DNA from 3 places in the Fictibacillus sp. EA-CB0309 genome. Region 1 is predicted to be linked to each of the others. Evidence: riboswitches for the same ligand, from Rfam matches in the RefSeq annotation. Region 1 holds a riboswitch; each other region holds the start of a gene.

Region 1 (5,068 bases):
AAGTAACAGACTCCTGCAACTGTACGAAAACCTGAAGAAACGACATAATACGTTAATATGAGAAAGACAATAGCGATCTTCCAAGTACTTAACGTAGGAAACATCCATACTTGTATCACTTCAATATACGTTCTTAAGACGGTTATGGACCATAATAGAAAGTAAAGTAAAAGAGCAAGGTTAAACAGGTTGCCAAGAAGACCGCCAAACAATGTTTTATGGATGGTCACGATATCTCCATCACCATTATTAAGCACATAATAGATCATCCATATAAGTATATGTACAAAAACGGCTGCGATAATGACAGAGATCCAAGAATCATAACCAGCATATTTAGCTATGACTCGCTGATACCCTAACACCCCTACTCCTACTTGTTCGGAATGTACAAGGAAAAAGACAAGAAAGGGAGACACGAGAAAAGCTTCTTTAATTTTTTGCATGACGAGTTCCCATCCTTTCTGTAGAACTGCTTAGAAATCTTGTTTTAGCATTCCCAACAGAAAAGCATTTAACCCATAAATAGCCAAAAAAGCTAACTCATTTTAATAGGGATTAAACCCTTTTGAGTTAGCTTTCATTTTTTTACCCTGTAAATACTTCACCATCAGGATAACGAATATTATCTTTTGATTGTTTGGCTAGACTGAACGCCAATGTTAATGGACCTAACTTTCCGAAAACCATCACAGCACAGATGACTGCTTTTCCAATAACCGTTAGATCTGGGGTAAGCCCCATACTTAACCCTACCGTACCAAAAGCAGAAATGACTTCAAATACGATCATCATAAAAGAGGTGTCTTTCTGGACATATGTGATAATAAACAATGCTGCAAAAATAAACAAAATGGATATGGTTGTGATAGCAAGTGCTCTATACACGACTGCATTTCGAATCGTTCGTTTCATAATAACCGTATCTTCTTTGCCCTTTAAAAAAGCTGCAACAGTAAAGAGAATAACAACAAATGTTGTAAGCTTAATTCCTCCACCTGTAGAAGTACTCCCTGCTCCAACAAACATTAAAAGAATCATTAATAATGATGTATCAGGATTAATCGCAGTCATATCAATAGAGTTAAATCCCGCTGTTCTAGGAGAAACACCCTGGAAGTATGATGCCCAAAATTGCTCTATACCTGAGAGCATCCCGATTGTTTTAGGATTATTAAATTCAAATAAGTAAAAAAGTAAAATCGATATCACATTGATTACTACTGTGGAAATCAGCATGACCTTCGTATGAAGGGAAAGAGTTTTCCATTTGCGGCTTACCCATATATCAACCAATACAGTAAAACCAATTCCACCTGTAATAAACAAGAATGAAATAACAAGGTTTACAGTTGGATCACCTACATACCTCATCAGACCATCAGGCCAAAGTGCAAAACCTGCGTTATTGTACGCCGATATAACATGAAAAATACTATAATAAATTCCTTTAGAGTACCCCATGTCTGGAACCCATTTCAAAGAAAGAAAAAAGACAGCAATCAACTGAATGCTAATAGAAAAAACAAATAAATTTCGTACAAGACGTATAACACCGCCAATAGATGGCTGATTCAATGCTTCTTGCATCAGTACTCTTTGTTTAATCGATATCTTCCTACCCATCATAATGACGACCAAGGAAGCAAAGGACATCACACCAAGTCCTCCAACTTGAATCAAAAATAAGATTACAATTTCACCGAACAAGGTAAATGTAGATCCTGGATCAACCGTAGCAAGTCCTGTTACGGTTGCAGCTGATGTTGCGATAAATAAAGCATCTATCCAAGATAAGGTATTTTCATGAGCAACCGGCAGCTTCAATAAACAAGTACCTACAAAAATAAGAAATAAGAACAGCAATGCTAAAAATTGTGGAGGACTCAATTTTATTGGATTGTGCAAGAATCGCTTACGATTTTTCACATGCAGTGCCAAAGCTTACACTCCTTCATCCTCGAAACGATTTAGGTCCTCATTTTTCCCAATGACAACAAGGATATCTCCATACTCCAAAGAAACATCTGCAATAGGAGAAACATGTATTTCATCTCCACGTTTAATGGCAACAATATTACACCCATAGCGCGCACGTACATCTAGATCTGTAAGGGTTTTGTTGACAAGTTTATCAGTTACGCCAATTTCTACAATACTGTGTTCATGTGACAACTCAATAAAATCAATAATTTTTTCTGAAGAAATAAGCTGTGCAACTCTGAGCGCCATGTCACGCTCTGGGTGGATAATGCGGTCTGCACCTAGCTTTTCCAATACTTTATGATGATAATCATTCTGGGCTTTTACCCAAACTTTGTTTACGCCCGCTTCTTTTAAAAGCAAGGTAGTCAAAATACTTGCTTGTATGTCTTCTCCAATCGAAACAATAACATGGTTGAAATTTCGAATGCCTAGGGATTTCATCACTTTTTCATCAGTTGAATTGGCTTGAACTGCTTGAGTCGCAATCGTTGCAAATTCATTTACTTTTTCCATATCATTATCAATTGCTAGGACATCGTATCCCATAGTGGCAAATTCTCTACAAATGCTGCCCCCGAAGCGACCAAGTCCAATAACTGCAAACTGTTTTTTTCATTACGATTTTCTCCCCTTAAACTACATGAAGTTTCCCTTCGTTGTCCTCTAGCCTTGCTGGTTAAGAGGTTCTCTAAATCAGTAAAAAACGCAAAAAAAGACCACACAAAAAAGCGGGTCCGGTTTTTCACCACATTGACCTCTCCAGTGACATGACGCTTACGGGGTTAGCTGTCGGATTAGGGATTGGAGTATCCCTTTTGCGTAAAGCAAAATTCACCCCAAAAAATTGGTTCCCCCGTTTCACAGTAGTTTTACCATAAAAACAACTGTAAATTCAGCGATCTAAAGCCTGCTAAATTTTGAATTACATATACTGTAATCCTCCCTCTTTTAAATGTCAATCCATTTTTATAGTGTTAACAAATACTTTACATTTTTCCTGAAAATTGAAGAACCAAAACAACGATTCCAACGATCCAGACATAGATCGCAAACCCTTTTAACGTACCGGTTTGCAGCAATTTAATCATCCATTTCACAGCTATATATCCGAAGATTGCTGATGCTAACGTACCGATTGCAAGCGCTGAGAAAGAAATCGGTGGCTGTGCGCCTGTAAAGAGATCTTTTGACTGAAGGACAACCCCTCCTGCAATCGATGGGATGGAGAGCAAAAATGAAAAATACGCCGCTGCTTTTTTATCAATTTTACAAAATAACGCCGCGGCAATCGTGAGACCCGATCGAGAAACTGCCGGAAGAATAGCCGCTCCTTGAAACGTTCCGATTACAAGAGCATCGCGTATTGTAATGTCATCAATTCCTTTGTATCCGTTCCGTTTATATGAATCTGCCCACCATAATAGTAATCCTGTAAGCAGAAACTCCCACCCGACGGTTATGCCTGTTTTAGAAATTTCTTCAAAAAAATCTTTAAAAGCCAGTCCGATTATTGCAGTAGGAATTGTTCCTGCAATGAGCAGGATTCCGATTTTGCTGAACGGTCTCTTTATGACTTCCAAAATCTCTTTTCCATACACCGTCATAACAGCGATCAGTGTTCCAATATGCAGCATGCTATCAAGAAACAGTCCCGCTTCTTCCAGCTGAAATACTTGCCTTCCTAAGAGCAAGTGCCCTGTCGAGCTAACGGGTAAGAATTCGGTCAAGCCTTGGACTATACCTAATATTAGGGCCTCGAGCCAATCCATAAAAAAATCCCCCTCCATAGATGGTCTCGTACAACCTATTCTATAGAGGAGGTTTCTATGCTATGTTTTCTGTTTTCTGATAGGCGGCGATTCTCTTCGTCACTATCGTTTCTGCGGTACTCACGTATTAAGATACGATCCGTTCCTCGAAACTTCACTTCCTCGACCTTCTTGCCTCTGAGAAAACAACTGTTTCCTGATAGGCGTCGAATCTCTTCGTCACTATCGTTTCAGCTGTACTCACGTATTAAGGATACGATCCGTCCTATAGAACGCCTGAGAACAGTCGGGAAAACGATTCTTTCGTTCTTTCCCAAAGCCCTCTTTTATAAAATTCAACCGGGCGTATTTTTGTTGATTCTTCCATGTCTTCTTCGTACTGTCGAACTAGATCATTGACGGAAGAGGTATTCAGCAGGAACACATTGACTTCAAAATTTAAATGAAAACTTCTCATATCCATGTTTGCCGTACCAATCGATGCTGTATCACCATCAATAATGATTACCTTTTGATGCAAAAATCCTTTTTTATACGAATAGATTTCGATTCCTGAACGTAAAAGTTCTGGGTAATAAGAGCGGGTCGCATATTGAGTTAAAAAACCATCGTTAATTTCAGGAACCATCAAGCGGACTTGAACGCCTTTTTTGGCAGCCACCCTAAGAGCTGTCCGAATCGCTTCATTCGGAACAAAATATGGCGTCGCGATCCAAATGGATTTTTCCGCACAAGAGATTAAAGAATAATAAAGATCACTCATAATCCCAAGCTGCGTATCCGGTCCACTCGCTACAACGTGTACGGTCCCGTCTCCTTCTGCAGAGTAAGCTGTCGTTAGATGATCATCTTCTAATAAGTCCTCACCACAAACATATTCCCAGTCCATTAGAAAAATAGCATGCAGAACTTGAACAGCTTCCCCTTCCATGACCATATGCGTATCACGCCAAAATCCGATGTCAGGATCTTCACCTAAATACTCAACGCCAACATTTAATCCGCCAACAAAACCTATCTTTCCATCGATTACGATAATCTTTCGGTGATTTCGGAAGTTTAGTTTTTGGTTAAAAAATCCGTAACGCACAGGCAAAAATGCTTCTACAAGCACACCTGCTTTTTTCATCCGGTCTATATCGTACTGCTGCAGGGATAAACTTCCTATTCCATCATACAAAAATCTGACTTTAACGCCTTCGTTTGCTTTTTTAATCAAAAGATCAATAATATCCTTCCCCAGCCGATCGGAGCGAAAGATGTAATATTGAATGTGTATATATTCCTTCGCCTCTTGTAACCGTGCAATAATC
Region 2 (5,068 bases), 510 kb from region 1:
CCAACTCGAATAAAAAAGGGTTTGAGGATTTACCGAAAACCGACAGAATCTCAATCGGTACACCAGAGTCTGTGCCAGCTGGAACGTACGCGAAAGAAACACTTGAAAACCTAAATCTATGGAACGAGATCGAAAAGAAAGTTGTCTTTGCCAAAGATGTTCGCCAAGTGCTTACATATGTAGAAACAGGGAATGTGGACGCGGGAATCGTTTACAAAACAGACGCCATAATCTCGGATAAAGTAAGAATTGCAGCAACCGCAAACGAACAAACTCATTCACCCATTGTCTATCCGGTCGGTGTGATTAAAAACAGTTCACACCAAAAAGAGGCCAAGCAGTTTTATGAATTCCTGAAAAAAGAGGAGTCAATCAAAACATTTGAAGAGTACGGATTTAAGCGGGTAGGAAAATAGATGGTTATCGACTTTTGGTCACCAGTCAAACTGTCGTTAGGAATTGCACTGGTTGCGGCAATTCTCGTAATCGGTACAGGCTTGTTTTTTGGACGGGTGATGGCTCATAAGAAATTCAAAGGGAAATCAGTTGTTGAAACGTTCTTTTTATTGCCATTAGTGCTGCCGCCAACGGTTGTCGGTTTTCTTTTAATTGTACTATTCGGAAGAGAGGGTCCTGGCGGGCAACTCATTGAATGGTTATTTCACCAGCCGATCATGTTTACATGGTGGGCCGCTGTGATTGCGTCTTCGGTTGTTGCCTTTCCGCTCATGTATCAATCGGCAAAAGCTGGTTTCGAGTCCATTGACGGAGATATCGAAAATGCGGCACGAGTAGATGGCGCGAATGAATGGCATGTTTTTATGAGGATATCCATTCCTTTAGCACTTAGGGCGATTATATCCGGTAGCATCTTAAGTTTTGCACGAGCATTGGGTGAGTTTGGTGCAACACTAATGTTCGCGGGGAATATTCCTGAAAAACGCAAACGGTATCCACCGCGATCTACATGGCGATTGACTCCGGAAATATGGATCTCGCCTGGATGTGGGTAGCGAGTGTTGTTGGGATTTCCTTCTTGATGTTAATTGCTGTTAATCGAGTAAGGGCTTGATGGTGAATACAAACTAAAAAAAGAACCACAATTGGGTTCTTTTTTAGTATCTGGGTGTAGGCCTCTTATTTGAAATGTCAGCTTTTTCATTTTCAAAACCAAACTGCTCATTAATTTCTTCAGCTAGTTCTGTTAAGTATTCATCAGAGAAAAAGGGGTTCTTATCTTTTGACATGTATGTACTCCTTTAAAATTATGTTTATTATTACTTTAATAAGCTAATTATTTATTCATATAAACAATATGTACAACATATTTGTTACCTATTCAAAAATAATGGTATTTACTTTTTGAATTGCCGGGAGTATTATTAGTTCAGTTTCAAATTTCTTAATCGCTAAAACCATGTGGTGCGGGGGACCCAACTATTGGATTAAATATAATCCATGGGGTGAATCCTTTTTAGGTAGGGCTACTCAAAGGCCCGAATCCGACAGCTAACTCCGTAAGCGTTTATGAGAAGGAAGGTGGAGCTTGTAGAACCCGAAAATTGAGGTCTGCAGGTCGTTCTTCGTGATGACTTGCAGACTTTTTTATTGAAAAAAGTTCATTTTGTAAACATTAATAGAAACAAATATTTTCGGACGGAGAGAGAACGATGTTAACATCCATAAAAAGACTTTTAATCGGTCGACCACTGAAATCGGCGGAATTAGGAGAACAAAAAATAAACAAAACAAAAGCTTTGGCTATTTTGTCATCTGATGCACTTTCATCAGTTGCATATGGTCCTGAACAGATTTTGATTGTCCTTATAACAGTAGGAGCAGCTGCTTTTTGGTATTCAATCCCGATTGCGGTTGGGGTTCTATTCTTATTAACAGCTCTCATTTTATCGTACAGACAGATTATTTATGCTTATCCACATGGTGGTGGAGCTTATGTTGTCTCGAAAACGAACTTAGGCGTTAATCCCGGATTAGTTGCAGGAGGTTCACTCCTCGTGGATTACATATTGACTGTAGCGGTTAGTGTGTCGGCAGGAACGGACGCGATAACATCAGCTTTTCCTGCCCTACATGATTTTAACGTTGAAATTGCAATTGTTTTTGTAGTTTTTCTTACATTGTTGAACTTAAGAGGTGTTACAGAATCAGCTTCAATACTTGCCTATCCAGTTTATCTATTTGTATTGGCTTTATTTATACTTATTGCGGTAGGGATTTATAACATTTTGACCGGAGAAGTGCCACAAACCTTGCACACACCGATCGGAACGCCAGTCGCTGGTATATCCTTATTTATTTTACTTAGGGCGTTCGCTTCAGGAAGTTCTGCACTGACAGGTATTGAAGCCATCTCAAACGCGATTCCAAACTTTAAGGAGCCTGCACCTGTTAACGCAGCTAGAACGCTGATGATGATGGGTGGTCTACTAGCCATTTTATTCTCTGGGATTGTTACGTTAGCCTATTTCTATGGAATTGTTCCAAAAGCAGAGGTGACAGTTGTTTCACAAATTGCAGAAGAAACCTTTGGACGTAACTTTATGTATTTCTTTATTCAGGGGACAACGGCTTTGATTTTGATTTTAGCTGCAAACACGGGATATTCTGCTTTTCCTCTGCTCGCTGTTAACTTGGCAAAAGATAAATTTATTCCAAGAATGTTCTTGGTAAGAGGAGACCGTCTTGGTTATTCGAACGGGATAATCATACTTGGATTAGCCTCAATCCTTCTTATTGTGGCATTTCATGCTGAGACGGAACACCTTATTCCGTTATACGCAGTTGGTGTATTCGTTCCGTTTACGCTGTCACAAACGGGAATGATGGTTAAATGGCTTAGAGAAAAACCTGCTGGATGGGTTCCAAAGTTTGTGATCAACACGACAGGTGCACTCATTAGTTTCATCGTTACACTGATGTTCTTTTTAACGAAATTTTCACAAGTGTGGTCAATCCTTGTATTTCTGCCGATCATTGTGCTCATTTTTCATAGAATCAAAAAGCATTATGATGCAGTTGGAGACCAATTAAGACTGACAACGTGTGAACCATCTCCAGATATAAAGGGTAATGTTATGATTTTGCCTGTTGCGGGAATCACGCATGTGGTGGAGAATTCCTTGAAATATGCAAAATCCTTAAACCCTGATCAAATCATTGCTGTTTATGTAGCATTTGAGAGGGAAGATGAGAGGAAGTTTGAAGAGAAATGGGAAAAATGGCAGCCTGACATCCGCCTTGTTACTTTGCATTCTCATTACAGAAGCATACTCGGACCACTCACGAAGTTCGTGGATACAGTAGCTCATAAAGCAAAGGAAGGCGATTATCAAGTAACAGTTGTTATTCCGCAGTTTATACCGAAAAAAGGTTGGCATAATATCTTGCATAACCAATCAAGTTTATTGATTCGTGCGTACTTGTTATATAAAAGGGATATCGTGATTTCAACTGTACCTTATCATCTGAAAAAATAATGATACAAAAAACCGTGTCAGCAATTATTGCTGACACGGTTTTTTGTTTGGATATTAACTAACTTCTTGTTGGTATTGGTCTGCTTTAATATTGTTGAATTTGCCTTCCCATTTAGACATTACTACAGCTGCTAATGAGTTACCTACAACGTTTACAGCTGTACGTGCCATATCAAGGATTCGGTCAATTCCTGCGATAAAGGCTAATCCTTCAAGAGGAATTCCTACAGATCCCAGAGTTGCTAAAAGTACAACGAATGATACGCCAGGAACTCCTGCAATGCCTTTAGAAGTTACCATCAATACTAGCAATAAAGAAATTTGTTCAGCGATGGAAAGTTCAATTCCGTACATTTGTGCGATAAAAAGAGCTGCAATTGCTTGGTACAACGTAGATCCATCTAAGTTAAACGAATATCCTGTTGGAATTACGAAAGACGTAATTGCTTTCGGGCAGCCGAACTTCTCCATTTTTTCCATGAGTTTTGGCAATACTGTTTCTGAACTAGCTGTTGAATAAGCTAAAATTAATTCGTCTTTTAAGATTTTGATCAATGTGAAAATGTTAACCTTAACCATTGCAGCAACTCCACCCAATACGACGATAACAAAGAAAAACATTGCGCCATAAACAACGATAACGAGTTTACTTAATGGGATTAACGATTCTATACCAAATTTCGAAACCGTAACACCAATTAGTGCAAATACCCCAAAAGGCGCAAGTTTCATGATTTGATTTGTAATGTAGAACATGGCATCAGCAGTTCCTTGGAAAAAGGCTAATACGGGCTTACCTCTTTCACCAATCGCTGCAATTCCTAATCCGAATAGAACGGAGAAGAAGATGATCGCCAACATATCTCCTTGAGCTAACGATTCAAAAAGATTCGTTGGAACGATATTTAAGAAAGTATCAGCAAATCCATGGCTTTCCACCGATTCAGTCGTTTCTACGTAGCTAGAAATATCGCCTTTTGTTAACGATTTCATATCCACTCCTGCTCCAGGTTGGAATATATTAGCGATAAATAGACCAATAACGATTGCTAACGTTGTAACGATTTCAAAATATAAGATTGTTTTTCCGCCAAGGCGTCCTAATTGCTTAATGTCACCAACGCTTGCAACACCTACGATAAGACTGGATACAACAATCGGTACGACGATCATTTTAATTAAACGGATAAAGATATCTCCAATTGGCTGCAAATATCCTTGAACTGTTTCGTTTCCATAGAACAAAGCACCAATAATAATCCCGACAGCAAGTCCAATAAGAATTTGCCAAGCCAGACTAATTCTGAATTTCTTCAAATTGAATCACCTTCTTCATAAGTTTTTCTGAGATGTCCACATGAAGAATATTTTAGCTAGTAAAATGAATGGTTGTCAAATCAAAAATCTGGCAAGAACTATAGAAGTATAATTGTTGACAGATAATAATTCCACTTATTAGAAATATTTGAAAATTATAATCTTTACAAATATATCGAATCCTTGTAAAATGACGAAGGTGAATCATTCGACTATTATCGACAATTATTGGAGGCCATATGAACTTATTTAGA
Region 3 (5,068 bases), 1.7 Mb from region 1:
ATGTTGTCCGTTTTTTGGCAGTCGGGTATAACTCTATTGAATCTGGCTTTGATAAAGTGGGGACAGTTTTCACAGATGCCTCCAGGACATTAGGAATGTCTATTACACAAACCTTTTTTAAAGTGGATATAAAAATGATAAAAGGTGCGATTGCTGGTGGTTTTATTCTTGTCTTTGTTGATATCTTGAAAGAATTACCTTTAACGCTCATACTGCAGCCATTTAACTTCTACACATTGGCTACAAAAACTTTTCAATATGCAAGTGATGAACGAATTCATGAAGCGTCTGTTTCGTCTATGGTGATTATTTGTATCAGTGCACTGTCGATATTCTTTTTACACAAAGTTTTAGAAAAGGAGCCAAAATAATGTTTGTTCAAATCAAGGATTTAGCGTTTAATTATAAAAATTCCCGTAAGCCTCTATTTGAGAACCTTTCTTTAGGGTTTAAACAAGGAGAAGTTACCGTAATCTTAGGTGAAAGCGGAAGCGGGAAAAGCACATTGCTTCGTCTTATTGCGGGTTTAGAGATGCCGGCAAAAGGATCAATCTTAATTGATCGTGCAGTTATGAATGATTCTCTTCGGTTTGTACAGCCTGAAAAACGCGGAGTTGGTTTGGTATTTCAAGATTATGCCCTTTTTCCACATATGACGGTTGAGAAAAATATTAAGTTTGGCCTCCATAAAATGAGTCGTAAACAGAAGCAAAATCGCATGGAAGAACTGCTTGATTTAGTAGGAATGGAAGAGTATGCTGCTCGCTATCCTTATGAATTGAGCGGGGGACAGCAGCAGCGAGTGGCATTAGCGAGAGCCTTAGCACCAAATCCATCGTTAATTATGTTCGATGAACCTTTTAGCAATTTAGATACGAAACTTCAAGCACAAATTCGTGATGATTTAAAAGGAATCATAAAGCGTACCGGTATTACTTCTATATTTGTTACACATGACGAAGAGGATGCGCGTGCGATTGGAGATAGGATTGTTTTCATGCAAGATGGTAAGATAGAGGAAGCAGGCAGACCAGAGGCGGTATTTAAACAGAATAGAGAAAAGCTTTCACTTGCTTATGTATAAACAAAAAACCGGGGATCCCGGTTTTTTGTTTGCAGATTTTTTGCTTTTTAAAGTGGTTCCGTTCTAAGAAAACTCCAAATGCAGCAATCTTATTAATTAAAGCCTATTTTTTAAATTGAGCATCCAATTTCCCGTTCATGTCGATTAAGAATCCGATTTCACGGCCTAATAATTCTCCAAGTTCTTTTGCTTTCTTTTCGCTCTCGTTCTTTATCTGTTCAATCGTTAGCTCACCTTTTAATTTCGAAGCACCAACGATAATGCTTAAGTCGCCTTTTTCATAAAATACAATTTTCATTTACAATACCTCCCTGAAAAATAAAACCTTCTACATATTTCGCTGTTGTCCTCATACTTATGGGGTAGCAGTGAGAATATGGAAAAACATTCATGATGAAACTATTAATTGGAATAAATAAGTATATCGCGTTTTCTTGACAAATTTTTATGTATGTTGATAAAATTAGAGCATATTCATATGATTCGCTGAATTCTTCACTTCTATTCTATGGACTGAAGAGAAGAAGCGGGGAACCACAACATTGGCATTACGCCTCGGGATGAATTTGTTTAAATACAGAAGGGATAACTCTCAATTCCCTAATCCGACAGCTAACCTCGTAAGCGTTTTTGGAGAGAGAGCTTTAATACATGGGCTAAGTCTATGTGTTGCGGTGTACCCCACGGAAAATCCTCTCTATTTTCGTGGGTTTTTATATGCAGCAAACATAAAAATTTAGACATGTATTAGGACACACTCCTCATACTATAGTTACAATAGTAAGAATTTTCTAATAAAGGGGATGCGTTTATGAAATTGTCAACGAAAATTTTGATTGCGCTGGCACTAGGGGTTGTAGCAGGACTTATTCTTAATTTAGCCTTGCCAGATGCGTTCGCAACACTGGACAAATACGTATTAAAGCCAGTGGGAACATTGTTTTTAAATCTTATTAAAATGCTTGTTGTACCAATTGTTTTCTTTTCAATCGTTTTAGGAACTGCAGGATTAGGTGATCCGAAGAAATTAGGACGTGTTGGTGCAAAAACAGTCGGTTACTTCCTTGCAACAACAACAATCGCCATCATTATTGCTATGGCTTTAGCACTTATTTTTAAACCTGGCGTAGGGGATTTTAAAACGGAAGGTGCTAAGTTTGAGCAGCAAGAAGCACCGGCTGTTACAGATACACTTCTAAACATTATTCCGACGAATCCGGTTCAAGCGATGGCAGAAGGAAATATGCTTCAAATCATTGCTTTCTCAGTATTTGTTGGATTTGCATTAACAATGCTTGGAAGCAAAACAAAAGGAATTATGGATTTAATTGAACAAGGTAACGATATCATGATGTACCTTGTAAATGTAGTAATGAAATTTGCTCCATACGGTGCATTTGCTCTAATTGCTTCAGCAGTTGGAAGTCAAGGGATGGATGCAATCAAGGCAATGGGCTTGTATATGAGTGTTGTAATTCTAGCACTTTTCATTCACTCTATTGTGGCATATGGTGGCTCTATTGCTTTATTAGCAAAGAAGAGCCCAATTTGGTTCTTTAAAGGCTTCGCACCAGCAATGTCTGTAGCATTCAGTACATCAAGCTCTAATGCTACATTGCCAATCTCTATGAAAACAGCTCAAGAAAACCTTGGTGTTCGCAAATCAATCAGTGGATTTGTTCAGCCACTAGGCGCAACAATTAACATGGATGGAACAGCAATCATGCAAGGTGTAGCTACAATCTTTATTGCTCAAGTTTACAATGTAAACTTAGGCGTAACTGAAATGCTTACTGTTATCCTTACAGCGGTTCTTGCAAGTATCGGTACAGCAGGAGTTCCTGGTGTAGGACTAATCATGCTAGCGATGGTACTAAACTCAGTTGGATTACCAGTTGAAGGTATCGCTCTAATCCTTGGTGTTGACCGACTTCTTGATATGTTAAGAACGGCTGTTAACATTACAGGAGATGCTGCTTGTGCAGTTATCGTTGATAAAGGTGAAGACAAACATCTTGGTGCTCGTGATCAAGAAGTTAGTGCATAATTGATGGATTAGAAAGCTGCAGAGAAATTCTCTGCAGCTTTTTTTATATGCCGATATCCCTAGTTTAGTAAATATGAGTAAATAAATGTAAGCAAAGATAAAAAAACATGTTAAAATAGAAAGATACATAATGATACTTCGGAGTGATCTTCTTGGAAAAATGGCTAGAGATATTTATGCTTACTGGTAAGGTCATATGGGTACAAATTCAGACTGTTATCAATCCTCTTATTGAATTAATTCAAAGTGGAATGAATAACTTTTGGTTTGTTTTTGTTCTCACTATTGTCGCAGGAGCTGCGCTATTAAGCATTATTATTAATGGAATCACCTTTTATCAGGCACATAATTTTATACATCGAAAAATGGTTGTTGAATCATCTCAAGATATTGAATTTACCTTATTCTTAAAATCGCTTTGGCAGAGTGATCGATCTAAGGGTTTGATACCTAACGCAAAGTCAGCCAAAAGCCGATATCTTCAATTCAATACGCAAGAACGTTTCTATGTTCAAACCTATCTGCAGCAACGTTTGAAATTTTTACGTACAAACCAGCCTTTGTTTATATTGGCGGCCTTATTTTTAGGTTTAATCTCAAGTATTGCTGTTGACGTCCTGCCCATTGAGGCTGTCCAGCTCACTGCTGAAAATGTATTAAAAACAACTTTGTTTGTACTTGTTTGGCTTTTCATCATGCAAACTAAATATGTATCAATAAAGAAACAGACCTACTACCACCTAGCTTGGATGCAAGAAACGAACAGATCGGTAAACGTTGATTACATGCAGGATGAAGATGCTGCAGTATCGATAGAAAAAGAAAATAACCCTGCGTATTAACGGGATACGTAAGGGTTATTTTTTATCCAAAATCGATAGGGATAATGAATCGCTTCTTCTGCATAATGAATACCAATTCGAGGACCTGCGATTATTTGTTCTTCTTTTACTTCAAATCCTTCTTCAATTCTTATGTTGCTTTCATTTAGTTTTTTTCCATTATCAGATAAAGTAAATGCCATACTTTTAGAAAGCTTGCCAGGCCCGTTTGTTAGCTGAAGATCACTTTTAATTTTTGCTCTTCTTTCCCTCATTATCTCCATCCCCTTTACCGGCTGAAGCGCTCTTATTAATATCGCTTCAGGCTTATTAAATGGCCCTGAAACGATATTAAAGCATATGTGCATTCCATAAATAAAATAGGTATAAATCGTACCTGCCTCATGAAACATAACTTCTGTTCTCGGTGTTCTCCGATTTCCATATGAGTGAGCTGCTCGGTCTTCTGGCCCTAAATATGCCTCTGTTTCAACAATATAACCTGATACTAAACCATCTTTACTTTCATGGATAAGTTCCATGCCTAAAAGTTTTTTGAAAGATCAAGTGTAGGTAAACAAAATAAGTCCATTTTATTCTCCTCATATGTATGACTTTTGCTTTATGTAAGTACAATAACAATAGGATTTGTAGTATTATGTTTCCTTTTGTCGAAGTTTTACAAACGTTAAAAAAAGGAAATAAGGCATGTAACAAGAAGTTTTTATAAAGCAAATAAATAGGAGGCGTTTAATGTGGATGGTTGGGTAAATCAAACAGGGATCTATGAGAATCTCTCCAAAAGACGCTGGGAATATTGGGAAGTAAGTCAACAAGGCATTAAAACGATGGTTTCCTGGTTGTGCTGGAATGCGCCTAATTCTGTTTATGAACAATGGAGTAAATCTGTCTTGCATTAAACGCAGTTCTCGTTAAAGTTCCTTTCTTTTGAGGAACTTTTTTATTTGTCTATATGGCTTGAATCTTCTTTTATTTGGTTAAAATGATTAACAGCTAACAAAAAGGAGAAGATTTAAATGAATCATAATAAAGGTCAGCTGCGCAGAGCCGTGGAAGGACGTAAACAGCGATTGATTCAGCATCTAATTCATAAAG

What was found. Region 1 has a riboswitch for cyclic di-AMP ahead of ACEWFH_RS19225 (potassium channel family protein). Riboswitches for the same ligand answer to the same signal wherever they lie in the genome.
Region 2: another riboswitch for cyclic di-AMP. It lies ahead of ACEWFH_RS16300 (APC family permease); the one in region 1 lies ahead of ACEWFH_RS19225 (potassium channel family protein).
Region 3: another riboswitch for cyclic di-AMP. It lies ahead of ACEWFH_RS06985 (dicarboxylate/amino acid:cation symporter); the one in region 1 lies ahead of ACEWFH_RS19225 (potassium channel family protein).

What each region holds. Positions count from the first base shown of each region.
Region 1 covers NZ_CP169271.1:3,429,193-3,434,260, forward strand. The annotation lists partial or broken gene ACEWFH_RS19215 (GerAB/ArcD/ProY family transporter) at 1-446, opposite strand, end outside; gene ACEWFH_RS19220 (TrkH family potassium uptake protein) at 589-1,935, opposite strand; gene ACEWFH_RS19225 (potassium channel family protein) at 1,945-2,580, opposite strand; cyclic di-AMP (ydaO/yuaA leader) riboswitch at 2,742-2,894, opposite strand; gene ACEWFH_RS19230 (undecaprenyl-diphosphate phosphatase) at 2,973-3,755, opposite strand; gene ACEWFH_RS19235 (hypothetical protein) at 3,791-3,913, opposite strand; gene cls (cardiolipin synthase) at 4,021-5,068, opposite strand, start outside.
Region 2 covers NZ_CP169271.1:2,916,474-2,921,541, reverse strand. The annotation lists gene modA (molybdate ABC transporter substrate-binding protein) at 1-416, shown strand, start outside; partial or broken gene modB (molybdate ABC transporter permease subunit) at 417-1,072, shown strand; gene ACEWFH_RS16305 (bacitracin ABC transporter ATP-binding protein) at 1,116-1,247, opposite strand; cyclic di-AMP (ydaO/yuaA leader) riboswitch at 1,398-1,539, shown strand; gene ACEWFH_RS16300 (APC family permease) at 1,671-3,497, shown strand; gene gltP (glutamate/aspartate:proton symporter GltP) at 3,552-4,814, opposite strand; gene ACEWFH_RS16290 (amino acid permease) at 5,054-5,068, shown strand, end outside.
Region 3 covers NZ_CP169271.1:1,260,223-1,265,290, forward strand. The annotation lists partial or broken gene ACEWFH_RS06970 (ABC transporter permease) at 1-371, shown strand, start outside; gene ACEWFH_RS06975 (ABC transporter ATP-binding protein) at 371-1,084, shown strand; gene ACEWFH_RS06980 (hypothetical protein) at 1,188-1,382, opposite strand; cyclic di-AMP (ydaO/yuaA leader) riboswitch at 1,559-1,726, shown strand; gene ACEWFH_RS06985 (dicarboxylate/amino acid:cation symporter) at 1,896-3,131, shown strand; gene ACEWFH_RS06990 (hypothetical protein) at 3,284-3,973, shown strand; partial or broken gene ACEWFH_RS06995 (DNA-3-methyladenine glycosylase) at 3,970-4,544, opposite strand; gene ACEWFH_RS07000 (hypothetical protein) at 4,708-4,872, shown strand; gene ACEWFH_RS07005 (Fur-regulated basic protein FbpA) at 4,990-5,068, shown strand, end outside.